Regions from separate parts of the Arthrobacter sp. D5-1 genome, predicted to be linked through region 2. Evidence: predicted binding sites of a transcription regulator. Region 2 holds the regulator's gene; the other holds the start of a gene.

Region 1 (10,518 bases), 2.0 Mb from region 2:
TCTACCCTGGCAACGGTTCGGGTGGTTTCTTGCCGCGCGTGCAGGTGGGGACGGGCTGGAACGTCTTCACGTCAGTTTTGAGTGTGGGCGATTTCGATGGTGACAAGCACCCGGATCTTGTGGCCAGGGCCTCCGATGGGACGCTGTGGCTGTACCCGACCGACGGGAAGGGCCAGTTCCTTGCCCGCAAACAGATCGGCACTGGCTGGCAGGGCTTCACGCAGATGCTGGCGCCGGGCGACTTCTCCGGTGATGGAAAGGCTGACATCCTGGCGCGCGCCGCGGATGGAACCTTATGGCTTTACCCCGGAAATGGGGCCGGGGGATTCCAGCCATGGAAGCAGGTCGGTACCGGGTGGAATATCTTCAACGCGGTGATGCAGGGCAGCGACTTCAACGGTGACGGTCGGGAAGATGTCCTTGCCCGGGGGACGGACGGGGCGCTGTGGCTTTACCCGGGCAACGGCAGCGGAGGGTTCCTCGCACGGCAGTACCTGGGCTCTGGATGGAACATGTTCACCTCCTTCGCTGCCCTCGGCAACGCTTTCACGGGCACAGGCGATCCGACCCTGGTTGGTGTAGCCGGCGACGGAACGCTGCTGCTTTACTCCGGGACGGGCACGGGAAAGTTCAAGCCGGTGGCGGTGGACCCGCGGTAGCATCGGCGAGGTCTGGCGGCTCCTTCCCCGTTGCCATAAGCCCTCAGGTTTAGGGCAAGCAAAAACCCGGAATGTCTCGTGACAGTCCGGGTTTTCGCTGCCTTGGTCCCAGCTCACTGGGAAGAAGCGTCGGGCTTAGGCGTGCTGGGCTTGCTTGGGCAGGCCGAGCTCCGCAGTTGGGGTCTTGGCTGATTCGCGGGCCGTCATGGCTGAGACGGCTGCGATCACGCAGATCACGGCGGTGAAGATGGAGATCTGCACCCACCCGCCGGGCTTGGTTCCGCCCAGTGCAGTCACGATTGCCGGGGCGAACCCTGCCATGAGGAAGCCGAGCTGGGTGCCGATAGCCAGGCCGGAGAAGCGGACCTTGGTGCTGAACATTTCACCGTAGAAGGACGGCCATACTGCGTTGGCAGCGGCGTACCCGAAGGAGAAGAACACCACGGACACCAGGAACATCAGCGGCACATTGCCCGATTCCAGGGTGAGCAGGAAGACCGGGGTCATGACGGCGCTGGCAAGGGCGCCGTAGATGAAGACGGGCTTGCGGCCGATCCTGTCCGAAAGCATGCCGAACAGGGGCTGTGTTCCGAGGGCCACGATGTTGGCTACAACTACGAGCCACAGGGTGATGGTGCTGTTGACCCCGGCGACGTCCTGGGCGTACTTGATGGCGAGCGTTCCGAACACGGTGCTCACTGCGGCGATGAAGGCGCAGCAGACGACGCGCAGGACATCGCGCCAGTGCAGGCGGAGCAGGTCGGCAACAGGGAGCTTGGAGATTTCGTTGTTCTTCTTGGCTTCTGCGAATGCCGGGGGCTCGTGCAGCGTGCGGCGGATAAAGAACGCCACCAGAACCACGACAGCGCTCAACCAGAACGGAATACGCCAGCCGATGCCGTACTTGATGTCGTCCGGCAGGGCCACCACAGGAATGAAGACCAGCGCTGCCAGGATCTGGCCGCCCTGGGTGCCGGTGAGGGTCCACGAGGTGAAGAACGAGCGGCGGTTGTCCGGAGCGTGCTCCAGCGTCATGGACGAGGCGCCAGCCTGCTCGCCGGCGGCCGAGAGGCCCTGGCAAAGACGGGCCAGAACCAGCAGGACGGGCGCCCACCAGCCGATGGTCTTGAAGTCGGGGAGACAGCCGATCACAAAGGTAGCTGCACCCATCAGGACCAAGGTGAACATGAGCACCTTCTGCCGGCCGATCCTGTCACCGAAGTGGCCCAGGATCACCGCGCCCACGGGGCGGGCAACATAAGCGAAGCCGAACGTCGCGAAGGACATGATGGCCGCGTTGGCATCGGCGGACGGGAAGAACACGTGCGGGAAGATCAGGGCCGCGGCCGAGCCGAAGATGAAGAAGTCGTAGTACTCGACGGCGCTGCCCAGGAAGCTGGCAAGCGCGGCTTTCTTGGGGGTTCCGGCGGCGGTTTCAGTGCCTGGCGTCGCTGACGGCATTGTTTGGCTCATGGGTGGTTCCTTCTGTGACGACGATGTCGCGGATCTGGCTTTCGTGGGGAGACCCAAGCGAGGTGCGGCCGGTCAATCCCAGACAAGTAACCACATGGTGAGAGTTACTTGTGCAATACAGCAATAGTGGCTGTGAGTGGGGTCACTTGTCAAGAGAAGTCACCACCATCTAGAAATAGCTCTCACTATGTGAGAGCATCGAGCTATGAGTGTGAAAGAAGACACAAAGACAGACATGGTCGGCAAGGCGCTGAGCTTGTTGGTACTACTGGGCGATGAGCCGCGCGGCGCCAGTGCGGCGGATCTTGCGAGGAGTGCCGGGCTGCCGTTCAGCACCACATACCGCCTGCTGGGCTCGCTGACGCGCGATGGCTTTGTGGATTACGAGCCCGACGGGCGCCGATATCACTTGGGCTTGCGCGTCTTCCAGCTCGGTCAGCGGGTATCGAACCACCATGGGTTCGCCGCAACTGCGCTGCCCGTCCTGCAGCGGGTTACCGATCGCACGCATGAGGCCACCATCCTCTCCGTTCGCGATGGCAACCACCATCTGACGGTCAACAAGGTGGACGGCCCCAAGACCTTCCGCGTCACCAGTGACCCTGGCCATCTCGGGGCGCTCCATACAACTTCGGTGGGCAAGGCGATCGTGGCGTTCGAGGATGAGATTGAGCGCAAGCGGCTCTTGGAGGAGCTCCCCCTGGATCCGCTCACCCAGCATTCCATCACCGATCGCGACACGTTTCGTGAGGAGATCGAGCAAGTCCGGCGGCAGGGCTACGCCGTGATGGACGAAGAGAATGAGATCGGCATGCGCGCCGTCGCTGTTCCCGTCCTCAATTCGCAGGGTCACGCCTTCGCCTCGGTGGCCGTCGCCGTGCCGGTGTTTCGTATGACCATGGAGGAGCTGATCGCCCACGTGCCCACCCTGCAGGAGGCTGCGGCTGAACTCGCGGCCCGCCTGCCCCAGCGCTAATCCCAACCAGGTGACAGCAACTGTCGCTATGAGCCCCCAGTGGAGCGTTATCTGTTACCTGGTTGGGAGTGCCCTTCGCAAATGTTCGCGATAAGAACATGCGTGCGGAATATGAACACTTGTAGTAATCTAAGAACACCCGGTCAGGCGGCGCCCCCAAAAGGCGCCGAATCCCGCGGTGCTGAAGTCAAAGGAGCTTTAGGATGAGCAACCGAGCCGAGTCCGTTCTGGTGGGCCTCATAGGCGAAGGCGTCATGCCTTCGCTCACGCCGCCCATGCACGAACGCGAAGCCGATGTGCAGGGCCTTCGCTTGCTGTACCGCCCCATCGACCTGCTGGAACTCGAGTTGCCGGCCACCGCCGTCGGGGATCTCCTGACTGCCGCCCAGCGCATGGGCTTCAACGGCCTCAACATCACGCACCCGTGCAAGCAGCTGGTGCTAGAGCACCTTGATGAAATTTCCGACGACGCCCGTCGCCTGGGTGCCGTCAATACAGTCTTGATTCGGGACGGTCGGCTTATTGGCCACAACACCGACTTCTCCGGCTTCGGCTCGGCGCTCGCCGACGGGCTGCCCGGGGCGACGCTGGACCGCGTGGTCCAGCTGGGCGCAGGCGGCGCCGGCTCGGCCGTGGCCTACGCGCTCCTCACAGCCGGCGTCGGCACGCTGGACCTCGTGGACATGGATCCTGCGCGTGCTGCGGAACGTGCCGCAGAGCTCGGCGGGCTCTTCCCCGAAGCCACCGTCACGCCGCGGAGCACCGACGAACTCCCGCAGATCATGCCCCTTGCCGACGGCCTGGTGCACTGCACGCCGGTCGGAATGGCCGCCCACCCCGGCCTGCCGCTGGACATCGATCTCCTGGAACCTCGCCACTGGGTGGCGGACATCGTCTACCGCCCCATCGAAACCCAGCTGGTCCGCGAAGCGCGCGCCAAGGGCTGCGACGTCCTCGACGGCGGCCGGATGGCGGTCGGCCAGGCGTCCGACGCCTTCAGGCTCATCACCGGACGGGATGCCGACCGCGACCGCATGCGCGCACACTTCCTGGAGCTGATCGCCGCCGAGGATGCAGCAGCCCCGGCACTCGCGAAGGCAGGCCGCTGATGCGCACAGGAATCGCCACCGTCTGCCTGTCCGGCACTTTGAAAGAGAAGATGCAGGCCTGCGCCATTGCTGGCTTCGACGGAATCGAGATCTTCGAGCAGGACCTTGTGACCTCGCCGCACAGTCCGGAAGAAGTCCGGAAAATGGCGGCGGATCTCGGGTTGGGCTTGGATTTGTACCAGCCGTTCCGGGATTTCGACGGCGTCACTCCGGACTTGCTGAAGGCCAACCTTAAGCGCGCCGAGGCCAAGTTCAACCTGATGGAACGCCTGGGCATGGACACCATCCTGGTCTGCTCCAACGTCGCCACGGCAACCATCGACGATGACGCGCTGAGGGCCGGGCAGCTGGCCGAACTCGCCGAACTTGCGGGGGCCCACGGCGTCAACGTTGCTTACGAAGCGCTGGCCTGGGGCAAGTATGTCAACGACTACGAGCACGCCTACCGCCTGGTGGAGATGGTGAACCACCCCAACCTGGGCACCTGCCTGGACTCCTTCCACATCCTCTCCCGTGACTGGGACACCGCGCCCATCGAGGACATCAACGCGGAGAAGATCTTCTTCGTCCAGGTTGCCGATGCCCCCAAGCTCTCCATGGACGTCCTCTCCTGGAGCCGCCACTACCGCGTGTTCCCGGGCGAAGGGCAGTTCGAGCTCGCAAAGTTCATGGGCCACGTCGTCCGGGCCGGCTACACGGGGCCGGTCTCCTTGGAAGTCTTTAATGACGTCTTCCGGCAGTCCGACACGGATCGCACCGCCGTTGACGCCATGCGTTCGTTGATCTGGCTGGAGGAGCAGAGCGCCCAGTGGCTGGCAAGCAGCCCCGCGGGAACCGAAGCCGCCGGCAACGAAAGCGCGTCCCGCCGTCGTTATCCCATGGAACTTGCCACGCTGCCCAAGGTGAACGAACCCGCCGGCTTCAACTTCGCCGAGGTCAAGGCTGACGACACCGCGCAGCTGGAGAAGCTCCTGGGCCAGCTCGGCTTCGGGTTCGAAGGCCGCCACCGCACCAAGGACGTCCAACTATGGACCATGGGACAGGCGCGCGTGATCATCAACGAACAGGCGGCACAAAACGCTGAACCGGCCATTGCCGCTTTGGGATTCGACGTCGACTCTCCAGTGATTGCCTCCGCTCGCGCCCAGCAGCTCAAGGCTCCCGTGGTGGCCCGCAAGGTCCAGGCGGACGAGGAGGTCTTCCAAGGCATCTCCGCACCGGACTCCACCGAGATCTTCCTCTGCCAGGGCAGCCCGGATGGGACCGCGGCGTGGACGCACGAGTTCGGCGAAGGCCAGGAGCACGCCTCCAGCGCACAGAACGCAGTGATTGACCACGTCAACCTGGCCCAGCCGTGGCAACACTTTGACGAGGCTGTGCTCTTCTACACCAGCGCGTTGGCTTTGGAACCACAGCCGTTCGCTGAGGTTCCCAGCCCCAATGGCCTGGTGCGCTCGCAGGTCATGGAGACCAGCAACGGTGCGATCAGGCTGGTCCTGAACCTGGCGCCCGCGCAGCAGGCTCAAACAGCCCGTAAAACGTACCAGGAACACATCGCCTTCGCCGTGGACGACCTCGTGGCGGCTGCCCGCTCCGCCCAAGGAAGAGGCCTTGAGTTCCTGCAGATTCCGGCCAACTATTACGAGGACCTGGACGCCCGGTTCGATCTTGAACCCGGTTTCCTGGCCACCCTCAAGGAGCTCAACCTCCTGTATGACCGGGACACCAACGGCGAATTCCTCCACTTCTACACCGCCACCGTGGGCAGTGTGTTCTTCGAAATGGTGGAGCGCCGCGGCAATTACGACGGCTACGGGGCGCCCAACGCCCCGGTGCGCCACGCCGTCCAATACGACTCGCTCCACCGGGTGTAAACCCGCCCCGCCCCGCAAACCCAAGAGAACCCACCAACCGAAAGGAGCCGGCCGTGCCGCAAGAACAGACAGCACAGGCGCTCGAATCCGAGGAACTCGTGCCGCCCGCTGAGCCACACGCCGCAAATGCCGCCCATCCAGCCAAGAAGGTGGAAACCCAAGCGGATCTCAGTGCTGAGATCAAGGGCATCGGGGACCGCTACGCCGAGGCGTTGAAGAACGGCAAGGGACCGGAGACCATGCCGCGGCTGGATTACGCGCCGTACCGCAGCAGCATCCTGCGCCATCCCACCAAGAGCCTGCACCACGCGGACCCGGAGACCATTGAGCTTTACTCGCCGGCATTCGGACACCAGGACGTGCACGCCCTGGAATCCGACCTGACCATCCAGCACAACGGCGAACCGCAGGGTGAGCGCATCATCGTATCCGGCCGCGTACTCGATGGTGATGGCCGTCCGGTGGCGGGCCAGCTGGTGGAGATCTGGCAGGCCAATGCATCAGGCCGCTACATCCACAAGCGCGACCAGCACCCCGCACCGCTGGACCCGAACTTCACCGGCGTCGGCCGGTGCATCACCGGTGACGACGGCTCGTACAGCTTCACCACCATCAAGCCCGGCGCCTACCCGTGGAAGAACCACCTGAACGCCTGGCGCCCGGCGCACATCCACTTCTCCATGTTCGGCTCGGAGTTCACCCAGCGGATCGTCACCCAGATGTACTTCCCGGGCGACCAGCTCTTCCCGCTGGATCCCATCTACCAGTCCATCGTGGACCAGGATGCCCGCGACCGCCTGGTGGCCCAGTACGACCACGAGCTCACCAGCCCCGAGTGGGCCCTCGGCTACAAGTGGGACATCATCCTGACCGGTTCCAAGCGCACCTGGACCGAAAACGAAGCATACGGCGACGCCGGGGACGAGGAGTAAGCGCATGAGCAAGCTGGCACCCACACCGGGCCAGACCGTAGGACCCTTCTACGGCTACGCCCTCCCCTTTAACAAGGACAACGAACTCCTGGCTCCCGGCAGCCCCGGCAGCATCCGCCTCCAAGGCACCGTGTACGACGGCGCCGGTGATGCCATTCCGGACGCCATCCTGGAAATCTGGCAGCCGGATTCCGACGGCAACATCGTCCAGCGCACCGGTTCCCTGGTCCGCGACGGCTACACCTTCACCGGGTGGGGCCGTGGCTCCGTGGGCAACTCCGGCGTCTACACGTTCACCACCGTCAACCCCGGCCCTACGGCACCCGGCGCAGCACCGTTCATCTCCGTGGCCGTGTTTGCCCGTGGCCTCATGAACCGCCTCTTCACCCGCGTCTACCTGCCGGAGAACGAGGAAGCCCTGGCCAACGATCCTTTGCTGAGCTCCCTGGACCCGGAGCGCCGCAAGACGCTCATCGCCCGCCGCGATCCTGACGGTGGCCTCACCTGGGACATCCGCCTGCAGGGTGGCGACGAGACCGTCTTCCTGGATTTCCAGCAGGACGGCTCGCTGGATCTGGCGACGGACCAGGCATGACCAACGGCGACTTCGGCCTCCTCAGCCCCGTCTCGGCCTCGCCCACTGTGGCGGCGCTGACGGGCGACCGTGCCGTGATCACGGCAATCCTCGACGTCGAAGCCTCCTGGGCTGCCGTCCTTGAGGAGGCGGGACTGGCTCCCGCAGGATCCGCCGCCGTGGTGGCCGAAGCCGCCGATGCCGGTTCTTACGACGTTCTTTCGGTAGCGGAACGCGCCCAGGGTGGCGGAAACCCGGTCATCCCCTTGCTCGGTGATCTGCGGGCCCGGGTCCGGGAGTTGGATACCGCCGGCGTTGGCGCGAATTCCGCTGTCCACACCTCGCTGACCAGCCAGGACGTCCTCGACTCCGCGCTCATGCTGCTCGCCAGCCGCACCGTTACGGCGTTGCTGGCAGAGGCCAAGGGCACGACGACGGCGCTGGCTACCTTGGCGGAGCAATATGCGGACACGCTGTGCGTGGGCAGGAGCCTGACGCAGCATGCGCTTCCGTACACCTTCGGGCTCAAGGCCGCCCAGTGGTTCCAGGGCGTGGCCGCTGCTGCTGAGCGGTTGGAATCCCTGGAGTTGCCGGTGCAGTTTGGTGGGGCTGGTGGAACGCTGGCCTCGGGTACCAAGCTGACTGCCGGATCGGCCGCGACGCCGTTCACACTGGCCGATGCACTGGCCGCCGCACTGGGCCTCGCACCCGCCCCCGCCCCGTGGCACACCAACCGCCTCGCGATCACTGCCCTCGGCGACGGGCTCGCTGCACTGATCGATTCTTTCGGCAAGATTGCTGCCGACCTGCTGTTCCTGAGCCGCCCGGAAGTCGGCGAACTTGGCGAACCGTTGGCGGCCGGACGCGGAGTTTCCTCGGCCATGCCGCAGAAGCAGAACCCTGTCTTGTCGGTGCTGATCCGCAGTGCGGCGTTGCAGGCTCCCGGCCTGGCATCGCAACTCCATCTCGCGGCTGCAACTTTCAACGACGAGCGGCCGGACGGCGCCTGGCATAGTGAATGGCCGGCCCTGCGCCAGTTGCTCGCCCTGGCCATGGGCGCTGCGGGACACCTCCGCGAACTCGCAGACGGCCTCCGGGTCTTCCCCGACGCAATGCGCCGGAACCTCGACATCTCGGGACCGCTGCTCCTCAGCGAAGGGGTGGTGGCCGCCGTCGCACCGCTCCTGGGTGAGGAAGGAAAGCAGAAGCTGCAGGCCGTCGTCGACGAAACCTTGAAGGCGCCCGCCGCCGAACAGACCCGCATTTACACCAAACTGCTGCGCGAAACCGTTCCGGCGGACCAACTCTCGGACGCCGGACTTGAGGCGCTGCTGGATCCGGCGAGCTACCTTGGCGAAGCGCGTGAGATCAGCCGCCGTATCCTCGCCGCGTACCCGCACTTTGCAGCGCCCAGTAAAGGGATCGAAGCCTCATCGAAGGGAGCCACTCGTGGCTAAGCCAACTGTCAAGGCCGTGCTGCTCTCCCCGCAGCGCGAACTGGGAGCGAAGCCGCTCCTGGTGGTGGGCCCGTCGCTGGGCACCTCCACTGTGCTGTGGACGGAAACCGCTGCCCTCCTGGGCGACGAGTACGACGTCATCGGCTGGGACCTCCCCGGCCACGGCATCTCGCCGACCACCACCGAAGGTTTCGAAGTTGCGGAACTGGCGGACGCCGTCGTCGATCTTGTCGACTCTGTTTCGCCGGGCGGAACGTTCCATTACGCCGGTGTCTCCTTGGGCGGGGCCACCGGCCTGCAGCTTGGGATCAAGCACGGCGACCGCCTCCGCAGCCTGTCTGTCCAGTGCACCGGTGCCAAGCTCGGCACCCCGGAAGGCTGGCTGGAACGCGCGGAGACCGTCCGCAAACTGGGCACGCCTGTGATGATCCAAGGCTCCGCGGAGCGTTGGTTTGCGCCCGGATTCATGGACCGCCAGCCGGACATCAGCAGTCGCCTCCTGCACGCCCTGCGCGACGCCGACCGCTTCGGCTACTCGTTCTGCTGCGAAGCCCTGGCCTCGTTCGACGTCCGCGAGCAGCTCGGCAGCATCACCGTCCCCACGCTGGCGATCGCCGGCGTCGAAGATTCTGTTGCTCCGCCGTCGTTCGCCGAAGCTGTTGCCGCCGGTATTACCGCAGGCGGCGGTACCGCCCGGGCTGTAGCGCTCGACGGCGTCGCCCACCTCGCCCCCGCCGAGGCGCCCGCCGCCGTGGCGGAATTGATGCGCACCTTCATGAAGGAGAACGGACTGTGACTACTTCCGACCACAACGGCGCCGTACAGCCCGACGCTACCGCCCAGGACATTTACGACGCCGGCATGGTGGTCCGCCGGGAAGTGCTGGGCGATGCGCACGTGGACCGGGCCAACGCCACCAAGGATTCCTTTACCGAGGACTACCAGGACATGATCACCAGGATCGCCTGGGGTGGCATCTGGACGCGACCCGGCCTCAGCCGGCAAATGCGATCCGCGGTCACCCTCACAGCACTGGTGGCCCACGGTCACTGGGAGGAGCTCGCCATGCACGTCCGGGCGGCCCTCAACAACGGCCTCAGCAGGGACGAGATCAAGGAAATCCTGCTGCAGACCGCCATTTATTGCAGTGTTCCGTCGGCCAATTCGGCCTTCAAGACGGCCCAGAAAGTATTCGCTGACCTGGACGCCAACGAACCCAACTAAGTCCCCCACCCAGGTGGGAAGAACGAAAGAGAAACCCATGAACCAGGCTTTTGTGTACGACGCCGTGCGCACGCCCTTTGGCAAGTTCGGCTCCGGCCTTGCCGCTGTCCGTCCCGATGACCTTGCCGCCCATGTGGTCCGTGAGTCTGTTCGCCGGGCGCCGGGGCTGGATGTTGAGCGGATCGACGAGGTGGTGTTCGGCAACGCCAACGGTGCAGGCGAGGAGAACCGCAACGTGGC
Region 2 (10,518 bases):
GCTTCACTACCTCACTGATGAGGTCCGCGTTGTTGCCGCGACCGAAGGCGGCGTCGAGGTCCACCATATGAACCCATTCGGCACCGGCATTCTGCCAGTTCAGGGCTGCTTCCAAAGGCGTTCCGTAGCTGGTCTCCGAGCCGGCCTCTCCTTGGAGGAGGCGGACTGCCTGGCCGTCAACGATGTCGACGGCGGGCAGGAGTTCCAGAACAGGCTGGGCAGAGGTGGTCATGTGGGTCCTTGGAGTTCGAGGTTTGACGCGTGTTCTTGGTGACCGGCTCAGTTACCGGGCAGCGTCAGGAGGTAGGCGGCCAGCAGGGACAACCCTGCCAGCACGTAGAAAGAGATGGAAACCCAGCGGGGCTTCTTCTGCTGATGGAAGGAAATACCGCCGCCCACCAGCACGCCGGCAAGGCCCATGAGGACAACAGACCACATCTAGGCGGCACCGCTTCCGGAGGTTTCCGCTGCTGGAGCAGGGGTCTTTTTCAGGCCGTCCACCCAGTTCCGCAACAGGCGCGCCCCGGCGTCCCCCGACTTTTCCGGGTGGAACTGGGTAGCGCAGAGCGGCCCATTTTCCACGGCGGCAATGAACCGTGCGCCATGCTCGGACCACGTCACCTGCGGCGGGGCCATGCGGGGCTGCACAACGTCGAAGTTCCATTCCTGCACACCGTACGAGTGCACAAAATAGAAACGCTCCTGCTCGACGCCGGCAAAAAGCTTGGATCCTTCCGGGACATCCACGGTGTTCCACCCCATGTGCGGGACGACGGGAGCAGGCAGGAGCTCCACCTTGCCAGGCCACTCGGCCATGCCCTCGGACTCGGTGCCGTGTTCCACACCGGCTTCAAACAGAACCTGCAGACCAACACAGATGGCCAGCACAGGCCGGCCGCCGGCGACCCGGCGTCCGATCATCCGGATGCCATCCACGGCCTTGAGTTCCTTCATGACGGTCTCGAAAGCACCGACACCGGGAACCACCAGGCCATCGGCGTTAAGCACGTCTTCAGGCTTGGAGCTCAGCACTACATGGGCGCCGGCACGCTCCAGTGCCCTCACAGCCGAACGTACGTTGCCCGAACCATAGTCGAGCACCGTGACGGTGGGCTTGCCTTCCGGGGACTCGGGCTTGACCGAAGCGATGGTGTCGGCGACTGCCCCGTCCTTCAGGACCTGACCGCTCACAATGCCCCCTTGGTGGAGGGGATGCCCTCGACCCTGGGATCGGATTCCACTGCAGCACGGAGTGCCCGGGCAAAGGCTTTGAATTGGGCTTCCACGATGTGGTGGGGATCGCGGCCGGCGAGAACGTTCATGTGCAGGCAAATCCCGGCGTGCAGGGTAATGGCCTCGAAAACGTGGCGGGTCAATGAACCAGTGAAGTGACCACCAATCAAGTGGTACTCCTGGCCGGCCGGCTCTCCGCCGTGAACGAGGTACGGGCGGCCGGAAACGTCCACCACAGCGTGGGCAAGGGCCTCATCCAGAGGAACAGTGGCTTCGCCGAAGCGGCGGATGCCCGCCTTGTTGCCCAAAGCGGTCCGCAGCACCTCGCCAAAGGTGATGGCAACATCTTCAACGGTGTGGTGGGCGTCGATGTGGGTATCGCCGGTGGCCTTCACGGTCATGTCAATCAACGAGTGCTTGCACAGCGCCGTCAGCATGTGGTCGTAGAACGGAACCGAGGTGCTGATGTCCGAGACACCTGATCCGTCCAGGTTGATCTCCACCAGGACGGAGGATTCGCTGGTGGTGCGCTCCATGCGCGCGGTGCGGGCAGCGGACGGCGTGGCGCCGGTTTCGCTCATTGGGACGTCCTTATACACGAAGAGTGGGTTGGGTCTATGGACAAGTTTAGGCGGGCTGTGACGCCCCGCCGTCCAGCAGCGCTTCCAGCGCCTCGAGGAAGGCCGTGGTTTCCGGTTCGGTTCCAGCAGTGACCCTGAGGTGGCCGGGAATCCCGACATCGCGGATCAGCACGCCGGCGTCAAGCAGGCCCTGCCAGATCGTGTGAGGATCCTTGAGTCCGCCGAAGAAGACATAGTTGGAGTCCGACTCCGCAGGTTTCAAGCCCATGCGCAGGAGCTCGGTCACAATCCGGTCGCGCTGGACTTTAATGTCCTCAACGTCGGCCATGAGGGCCTCCCGGTGGTTGAGCGCAGCCAGGGCGGTTGCCTGGGTAACAGCGGACAGGTGGTACGGAAGCCGGACCAGCCGGATGGCATCCGTGACCTCGGGAGCAGCAGCCATATAGCCCAGTCGGGCACCGGCAAGGGCAAAGGCCTTGCTCATGGTGCGGGAAACGATCAGACGCTCGCGTCCCGGCAACAAGGTCAGGGCGCTCGGGGTATTGTCGTGTGCGAACTCGTGGTAAGCCTCGTCCACGATCACTATTGCCTGGCTGGCTTCGCCTGCCTCATAAACAGCCTCAACGACATCCAGCCCCAGACCTGTTCCCGTGGGATTGTTGGGTGAACACAGGAACACGATGTTGGCACCTGTCTCCCGGACCTGTGCAGCGGCGGAGGCAGCATCGAGGCCGTAGTCGTCAGCCCTGACTCCGCGGACGTATTCGGTATCCGTGCCGCTGGCCAGCAACGGGTACATGGAATACGTGGGCGGGAATCCCAGTGCTTTCCGGCCGGGTCCGCCAAATGCTTGGAGGATCTGCTGCAGAACCTCATTGGAGCCATTGGCTGCCCAGATGTTGTCCGGGGAAAGATTGTGACCAAGGTAGTCGGCCAGCGCCTGGCGAAGTTCCGTGAACTCCCGGTCCGGGTAGCGGTTGAGCCCCGTGGCCGCAGCAGCAACAGCTTCTGTGATGGCTGCCTGCACATCAGCCGGGACGCCATGGGTGTTTTCGTTGACGTTGAGCAAAATGGGGACGTCAAGCTGCGGAGCACCGTAAGGGCTCAGTCCACGCAGGTTGGTCCGAAGGGGTAGTCGGTTAAGTCGCTCAAGCTGGTCACTCACCACCACAGTTTAAGGGGCCGCCGGGACTGCCGACTAACTGTGACGCCGGGTGGCCGGCTCATGCGGGCATGCAACGTACTAATTTGCGGGCACGAACAGTTGCTGACCCGGCTGGATACGGCCGCCACGGAGGTCATTGAGCTGGATGATCTCCGCAATCACGTCGCGGGGATCCCGCTCAGGAGCAGCGGCTCCGGCGATGCCCCACAGCGATTGTCCCGGCTGAACCGTAACAGTGACAGCGACGGGCGGTTGGAGTTGCGCCTGGGAATCCGAAGCCTTGGCCGGTGACGTGATAAATCCAGCCAGGCTCAGCAGCGCAGCCACCAGCAGCATCGCCGGGATACCGAAGAAGACCATCCGTCCCCGTCGGGTCAGGCGCAGACGCGCAGGCGCCTGGGTGGTGCGGAAATCAGCGAACGTAGTGATTGCGGACATGAGCTGAGCCCTTCTGAGCTATTGCCGTGCGCCGGGTCCCGGTACATGGCTGCCAATTCTGTGTGTTCCCCTGCCCAACTCCGTCAGTTCGAACACTTCGTTCGAACAGCCGGCGTCAGCATCAGGTTTATAGAACACATATTCGAACCTTGCTATGACATTTTTAGCACTTATCAACGAACGGTGTCGAGACTCGCTAGAACAAATGTTTGATAAACGCCTGTGGCTGCCCTACGTTTGAGTGAAGAAACAGCACTGTTTCAGTGGAACAGGAGGGTCTGACATTTTTTGTAGACCCGACGACCCCGGGCTCACTCCGGGCGGAATGGAAAGGCATTGGCGAACATGGCAGCGAAAGCCACCGGCGGCGGGGCACCCCTGCGGAGCCAGCAGCCTCAAAAGAGTCCCAAGAGCCTGACTGTCCGTCAGAAGAAGATCCTGGAAACCATCCAGCGGTCCGTCAATGACAACGGTTATCCGCCCAGCATGCGCGAAATTGGAGACACCGTGGGCCTGGCAAGCCTGTCGAGCGTGACGCACCAGCTCTCCCAGCTGGAGAAGCTTGGATATCTCCGCCGCGATCCCAAACGTCCCCGGGCCATGGAAGTCCTCATGCCGTTGACCCTCGATGGCGGAACCATTCCGGGAGTGGAAGCACCCACTACGCTCCGCAGCACGGGTGGCTTTGCCGTCACAGAGCTTGCCAGCGCCAGCGATACTGCCATGGTCCCGCTGGTTGGTCGGATCGCTGCCGGCGGCCCCATCCTTGCTGACCAGACCGTGGAGGACGTGCTTGCCCTGCCCCGGCAACTCGTAGGGCACGGCGAACTCTTCATGCTGAAGGTGGCCGGCGACTCGATGATCGATGCCGCGATCTGCGACGGCGACTGGGTAGTTGTCCGCCGGCAGAACGACGCCATCAACGGAGACATCGTGGCAGCACTGCTGGACGACGAAGCAACCGTCAAAACCTTCCGCCAGCGCGATGGGCACACCTGGCTTCTTCCGCAGAACACCCAGTACGAACCCATCCTCGGCGACCAAGCCACCATCATGGGCAAGGTCGTGTCGGTCCTGCGTTCCCTCTAGGAGGCTTTGGCCGGGCCCAGACGCTCCAGGACGCCCCGAACCACGGTTCGGTCCGTCGTCGCCCAGAACGGCGGCAGGGCTGCCCTGAGGAAGCCCCCATAGCGCTCTGTTGAGAGCCGGGAGTCCAGGACCGCTACAACCCCTTTGTCCCCGGTGGAACGGATGAGCCGGCCTGCCCCCTGGGCCAGACGAATGGCGGCGTGGGTCGCTGACACGGCCATGAATCCGTTTCCACCCGACTGTGCCACGGCACGAGAGCGGGCAGTCATCAACGGGTCATCCGGACGCGGGAACGGGATTCGGTCTATGACCACAAGGCGGCACGAACCACCGGGGACATCCACACCCTGCCACAGCGACATCGTGCCGAAGAGGCAGGTATCGGGCTCGTCGGCGAACTGCTTCACCAATGCGGCCATGGTGGATTCACCCTGACAGAGAATACTGACGTCGAGACGAAGCCTCATGGCATCGGCGGCTTCCTCAGCCGCCCGCCGCGACGAGAAAAGACACAGCGCTCCCCCACCGGAAGCGCGGATGAGGTCTTCCAACTCATCCAGGGCCTCGGGCGAAGTTCCACGGCCAGGCTTGGGCAAGTGCTTGGCCACGTAAAGCACACCCTGCTTGGGGTAATCGAAGGGCGAGCCAACATCGATCCCGGTCCAGCTTGGCGCTCCATCGCCAATCAGTCCAAGGCCACCTGCAGCCGGTTCGAAAGCCGAGCCGATGGCCAGGGTAGCTGAAGTCAGCACCACTGTGTGACCGGCAAAGAGACCTTCGCGCAGGCGTCCCGCCACACTCAGGGGCGCAATGTTGATCAGGGCCGGAGCGGTCTCGTCGGGTTGCGAGTATCCCTGCTGGGGATCGAACGTACTGTTGCGGGAAAACCACACCACTTCCCGGTTCTCCTTGGCCGCGAGCATCCGCTCGCACAGCTCCAGAATGAGCATGAGCCGTGAACGCGCCAGCTGCCTGCCGCCGTCGACCGCGTTGGAAGAATCCGTCTTCGAATCCGACAATGCTGCGCGTGTGGCTTCCCTCAGTTGGTCCAAACAGTCGAGCTGTTCGTCATTGAGCCCACTGGGCAGAAGACCATTGGGCACGCCCGCTATGGCCATATCCAAACGATCGGCGGCCGCGTTGAGGGCATCCACCGTGATGGCCGTGTGCTTGCGCGCGCTCGACGCCGCCGCATGGACCATGGCCACGGACAACTGGCCTGACACCGCGCCCGTCACCCGGTCCTGCAGTTCATGGGCCTCATCCACTACCACGACGTCGTATTCGGGCAGCACAGCCAGCCCCTCGAAGGCGCTGACGGCCAGCATGGCATGGTTGGTGACAACGACGTCGGCTTCGCCTGCGCGGGACCGGGCCAACTCACTGAAGCACTCCTCGGCGAGGGGACACTTCTGCGCGCCGAGGCACTCCATGGACGTCACGGAGACTTGCCGCCAAGCCCGGTCCGTGACGCCGGGCATGAGTTCGTCACGGTCGCCGGTAGTGGTCTTTTCGGCCCATTCGCGAAGCCGGACCACTTCCTTGCCCAGCTGTGATTGCGGTCCCCCCATGGACGCCGCAAAGTGCGGGACACTGGTGTCCTCGCCCAGGGAGAACAGCTGACCCTCGGACGGTTCCTCACTGGGGAACCCGCCTTCGAGTTTTTGCCGGCAGACGTAGTTGGCCCTGCCCTTGACGAGCGCCACGTTGACGGGGCGTTCAAGGGCCGGGTTGATGGTCTCCAACAGCCGGGGAAGGTCGCGGCCAACAATCTGTGTTTGGAGTGCCAAGGTGGCGGTGGACACCAAAGTCGGTTTGTCGCTGTCCATCGAATGCGCGATCAATGGAATCAGGTACGCCAAGGACTTACCTGTTCCCGTTCCCGCCTGGACCAGCAGGTGCTCCCCGGTCTCGATGGCCCTGGTGACATGCTTGGCCATCTCGTGCTGCCCGGTACGGCTTTGACCGCCCATGCCGGCAACAGCCCGGTCCAACAACTCGAGGGTGGTCTTCTCCCCCAACGACTCGACGGCGTCCGCCGCCACCTTCTCAACCATTGGTGACGAACGGCTCCAGTTCGGCTGCCAGTCCTTCGCGGACCATGACAACAACACGGGTCCCGTTTTCCTCGTGCTCGAGGGTGAGGATTTCCGAGTCGGAGCTGTGGAGCTTGCTGATCATTTCGCCGCGGTCGTAGGGAATGAGAAGCTCCAGGCGCACCCCCGGGCGGGGAATGGACCGGCTGATGTCTTCCAGCAGTTCGGCGATGCCTTGGCCAGTGCGTGTAGAAACAACCGCATGACGCGGTTCCTTCTGCTTCAGGCGCTCAACGACGAAGGGATCCGCGACATCAACCTTGTTCAGGACGATGATCTCGGGCACCTTGCGGGCATCCACCTCTGTGAAGACCTCCCGGACAGCAGCAATCTGGCCTTCGGGATCAGGATGCGAGGCGTCCACTACGTGCAGGATCAGGTCTGCGTCCGCCACTTCTTCCAAGGTGGAGCGGAAGGCTTCAATCAGCTGGGTCGGCAACGAACGGACAAACCCCACAGTGTCCGCCAACGTGTAGCCGATGCCATCCGGCGTTTGGGCTTTACGGACGGTGGGATCCAAGGTGGCGAACAGGGCGTTCTCCACCAGCACACCAGCGTCGGTGAGGCGGTTCAGGAGCGATGACTTGCCGGCGTTCGTGTATCCGGCGATTGCGACGGAAGGAACGGCATTACGACGGCGGTTGGCGCGCTTGGTCTCGCGCGCCGGCTTCATCGCGGCGATCTCACGGCGAAGCTTGGCCATGCGGGTGCGGATGCGACGACGGTCCAGTTCGATCTTGGTTTCACCAGGACCACGCGAACCCATGCCGGCACCAGCCCCACCCACCTGGCCACCGGCCTGGCGTGACATGGAGTCGCCCCAACCACGAAGGCGCGGGAGCAGGTACTCGAGCTGCGCAAGCTCAACCTGGGCTTTGCCTTCACGGCTCTTGGCGTGCTGGGCGAAGATGTCCAGGATCAGCGTGGTGCGGTCTACTACCTTGACCTTGACAATGTCCTCAAGGCCACGGCGTTGGGAAGGAGCCAACTCGGTATCCACCACTACGGTGTCCGCACCGGTGGCGGCAACGATGTCCTTGAGCTCCTGGGCCTTGCCCGACCCCAGGAAGGTCCCTGGGTCCGGCTTCGTTCGCCGCTGCACCAAACCGTCAAGGACTTCCGAACCGGCAGTCTCTGCCAGGGCAGCGAGCTCGCGGAGTGAATTTTCAGCGTCGGCCAGTGTCCCCTCGGTCCAGAGGCCGGCCAGGACAACGCGCTCAAGGCGCAGCTGCCGGTATTCAACCTCGGTGACGTCTTCGAGTTCCGTGGACAAGCCAGCCGTACGGCGCAGTGCACGACGCTCGGCCAGGTCTTCCTGGTCGCCGTCGTAGATGCTGTGTTCCTGGTCAAGTGTGGAAATGGCCTGTGCCTTGCCGAACACACCACCGGCATCGTCGTTATCGGATGCTTGCGCAGGTACGTCCTTGGAAAGAATCCGGTCGATGACGGCCTGGATTTGTTCAGGACTCATGTCCTGGGCGTCGGAATCGGATCCGGAATGCTTCTGGGTGGTCATGGTCTCCTTAGACTGTTCGGCTATTCCAGAATAGTGCTGTTTGCTGTTCAATGGGGCGCTATTCGCGCTGGGCTGACGGGCATGGGCCAAAGAGGGCCTCCTGTGCTGAACGGCCGCCCGTGGAGTGGGCGGCGGCTGCTGTGATCTGGCGTGGTGGGATCCGCGTCGAGGTTCCTGGCTATCTGGAGATTGCACTGCCGGCTTACCTGGACCGCACAGGATGCTGACGGTTCAGAGGGCTGGGCTGGAGTGTGATCTTCAAGACATCCGTGACGGGGAACGCGGGTCAACGGATGTGCCGGTGGGACCTGCCTGGCGGAAAGACCGGGGCTTGGCAGAACTGCCAGGGACCGGGCTGCATCGCGGGCGGTGCCGAGTGACGCCTGAGTGCTCAGGCGGGTGGCGGCTTTTTACTCGAAGATCAAGAACATGCGTTTCACACTATCATCCAATGTCAAGCCAGCTCTTCGGGCGGGCAGTTTCCCATGGCGCCGATAGCCAACTAATCTGGCAAATTATGGAGTCTGCACACTATTTCACCGCCCAACCGGCCGGACCATTCACCCGAAAGCCACTCACGGTGGAACTCGCTGGAGCCACACGCCACTTGCAGACCTCCTCCGGCATCTTCAGTCCCGACGGAGTGGACAAGGGCACTGCCATACTCTTCTCCGAAGTTCCGCCGCCTTCACCCCAGGGAAACTTGTTGGACATCGGCTGCGGCTGGGGTCCTATTGCCTTGACGCTGGGGCTGATGGCCCCCCACGCCAAGGTGCACGCCGTGGACGTCAATGAGCGGTGTGTCACGTTGACCAATGAGAACGCGGCTGCCCTGGGTCTGGACAACGTGACGGCGAGCCTGCCGCACGAGGTAGACGCCGCCGTCGAGTTCGACACCATCTGGTCCAACCCGCCTATCCGCATCGGCAAGGACGAGCTGCACACCCTGCTGCTGACGTGGCTGCCGCGCCTGGCCCCGGGAGGAAACGCCTGGTTGGTGGTTCAAAAGAACCTTGGCTCGGACTCCCTCCAGCGGTGGCTCGCCGGCGAGCTGGACAAGAGCTACACGGTGGGCCGGGAGAGCACGTCCAAGTCCTTCAGGATCATCCGGGTCAGGAAAGCGTCCCAGTAGCCACGATCACGGCCGGGCCGCTGAGCTCTACATGTTCGCGGCCACCTGCACCGGGGAAGAACTTAACACCCACGACGCCGCCCGGCACCTTAACGTGCCAATCGTTCGGCGCGGTGTTGCCGGCCCAATGACGGATGGCGACGGCGGCCGCGCAGGCTCCTGTGCCGCATGATTGGGTCTCCCCCACGCCGCGCTCATGGACACGCATGGTGATGGTGCCGACGCCGTCTTCAACCAACGGTTCGGCCGGAACAACGAATTCAACGTTGGTCCCGTTGACAGGCTTGGGATCGACCACCGGCGCCTTGAACAATTGCGTGGCCGACAGCTCCTTGAGTTCGGCCAAAGCAACCACAGTGTGGGGGTTGCCCATGCTGACTGAGAGGCCCGGACGGGCTACTTCCAGACCGTCAGCGCTGACCAATGCGTCCATTGCCTTGGTGGTGGCTTCCTTGGGGAAGATGAACTCCCATGGGCCCATGTCCACGGCATACCCGTTGGCCGTACGGACCACTTTCTTGACCCCGCCACGGGTGCCGATGGTCAGGGTTTCGCCCGGGCCAAGATCCACCAGTTTTTCCGCAATCAAGAAGTGCACGAAGACGCGGACGCCGTTACCGCACATCTCCGAGAGGGAACCATCGCCGTTGCGGTAATCCATGAACCACTCGGCGTCCGGGTCCTGCTCCAGAAGGTCCCGACCCTCCGGAAGGAACCGCGACGGGACAGCGCGGATAAGACCGTCTCCTCCAATGCCTACATGGCGGTCGCATAATTGGGCAACCTGCTCCGGGGTGATCTCGTGGGCATCGCCGGGGTCGGCAATCAGGACGAAGTCGTTGCCCGTTCCATGGCCCTTGGAAAACGTCAGCCCAGCAAGGCTTGAGGCGGTCACGGTAGCACCGGCAGCTGTGGACTGCTGGGCGGGAACTGCAGGGGTTTCATCCATGCCACTAGGCTACCTTCCACGCTGGTTTGGCCAGAAATCAGGCCGGCCGGCTCGAAGCGGTGGCGACGGCCTTGGCCACGAGGTCGGTATCCTGCCAGTCAAGCCAGGTGATCCGGGGGTCAGCCCTGAACCAGGTGAGCTGACGCCTGGCGAACTGCCTGGTAGCCACGATGGTTTCCTCTGACGCGGCAGCAACATCGGCTTGACGGTCCAGGACCCTCAGGAACTGCGCGTACCCCAAGGCACGGGACGCGGTCTTGCCCTCCCTGAGCCCCGCAGCATCAAGCCGTTCAACCTCCTCAAGCAGACCAGCCTCCAC

What was found. Region 2 encodes LexA, which represses DNA repair genes until DNA is damaged. Its sites were predicted from a motif close to TCGAACANNTGTTCGA; they were not measured.
Region 1: the regulator LexA is predicted to act here: its motif matches at 3,201-3,216, upstream of AYX22_RS21460 (shikimate dehydrogenase).

Annotation. Positions count from the first base shown of each region.
Region 1 is NZ_CP014571.1:4,626,745-4,637,262, reverse strand. It holds gene AYX22_RS21475 (FG-GAP-like repeat-containing protein) at 1-659, shown strand, start outside; gene AYX22_RS21470 (MFS transporter) at 795-2,132, opposite strand; gene AYX22_RS21465 (IclR family transcriptional regulator) at 2,338-3,108, shown strand; gene AYX22_RS21460 (shikimate dehydrogenase) at 3,312-4,217, shown strand; gene AYX22_RS21455 (sugar phosphate isomerase/epimerase and 4-hydroxyphenylpyruvate domain-containing protein) at 4,217-6,091, shown strand; gene pcaH (protocatechuate 3,4-dioxygenase subunit beta) at 6,145-7,023, shown strand; gene pcaG (protocatechuate 3,4-dioxygenase subunit alpha) at 7,028-7,618, shown strand; gene AYX22_RS21440 (lyase family protein) at 7,615-9,054, shown strand; gene AYX22_RS21435 (alpha/beta fold hydrolase) at 9,047-9,850, shown strand; gene pcaC (4-carboxymuconolactone decarboxylase) at 9,847-10,278, shown strand; gene AYX22_RS21425 (thiolase family protein) at 10,316-10,518, shown strand, end outside.
Region 2 is NZ_CP014571.1:1,848,270-1,858,787, reverse strand. It holds gene priA (bifunctional 1-(5-phosphoribosyl)-5-((5-phosphoribosylamino)methylideneamino)imidazole-4-carboxamide isomerase/phosphoribosylanthranilate isomerase PriA) at 1-232, opposite strand, end outside; gene AYX22_RS08515 (hypothetical protein) at 280-438, opposite strand; gene hisH (imidazole glycerol phosphate synthase subunit HisH) at 439-1,191, opposite strand; gene hisB (imidazoleglycerol-phosphate dehydratase HisB) at 1,188-1,814, opposite strand; gene AYX22_RS08500 (histidinol-phosphate transaminase) at 1,861-2,979, opposite strand; gene AYX22_RS08495 (LysM peptidoglycan-binding domain-containing protein) at 3,058-3,417, opposite strand; gene lexA (transcriptional repressor LexA) at 3,763-4,506, shown strand; gene AYX22_RS08485 (ATP-dependent DNA helicase) at 4,503-6,563, opposite strand; gene hflX (GTPase HflX) at 6,556-8,118, opposite strand; gene AYX22_RS08475 (methyltransferase) at 8,636-9,250, shown strand; gene dapF (diaminopimelate epimerase) at 9,231-10,199, opposite strand; gene miaA (tRNA (adenosine(37)-N6)-dimethylallyltransferase MiaA) at 10,237-10,518, opposite strand, start outside.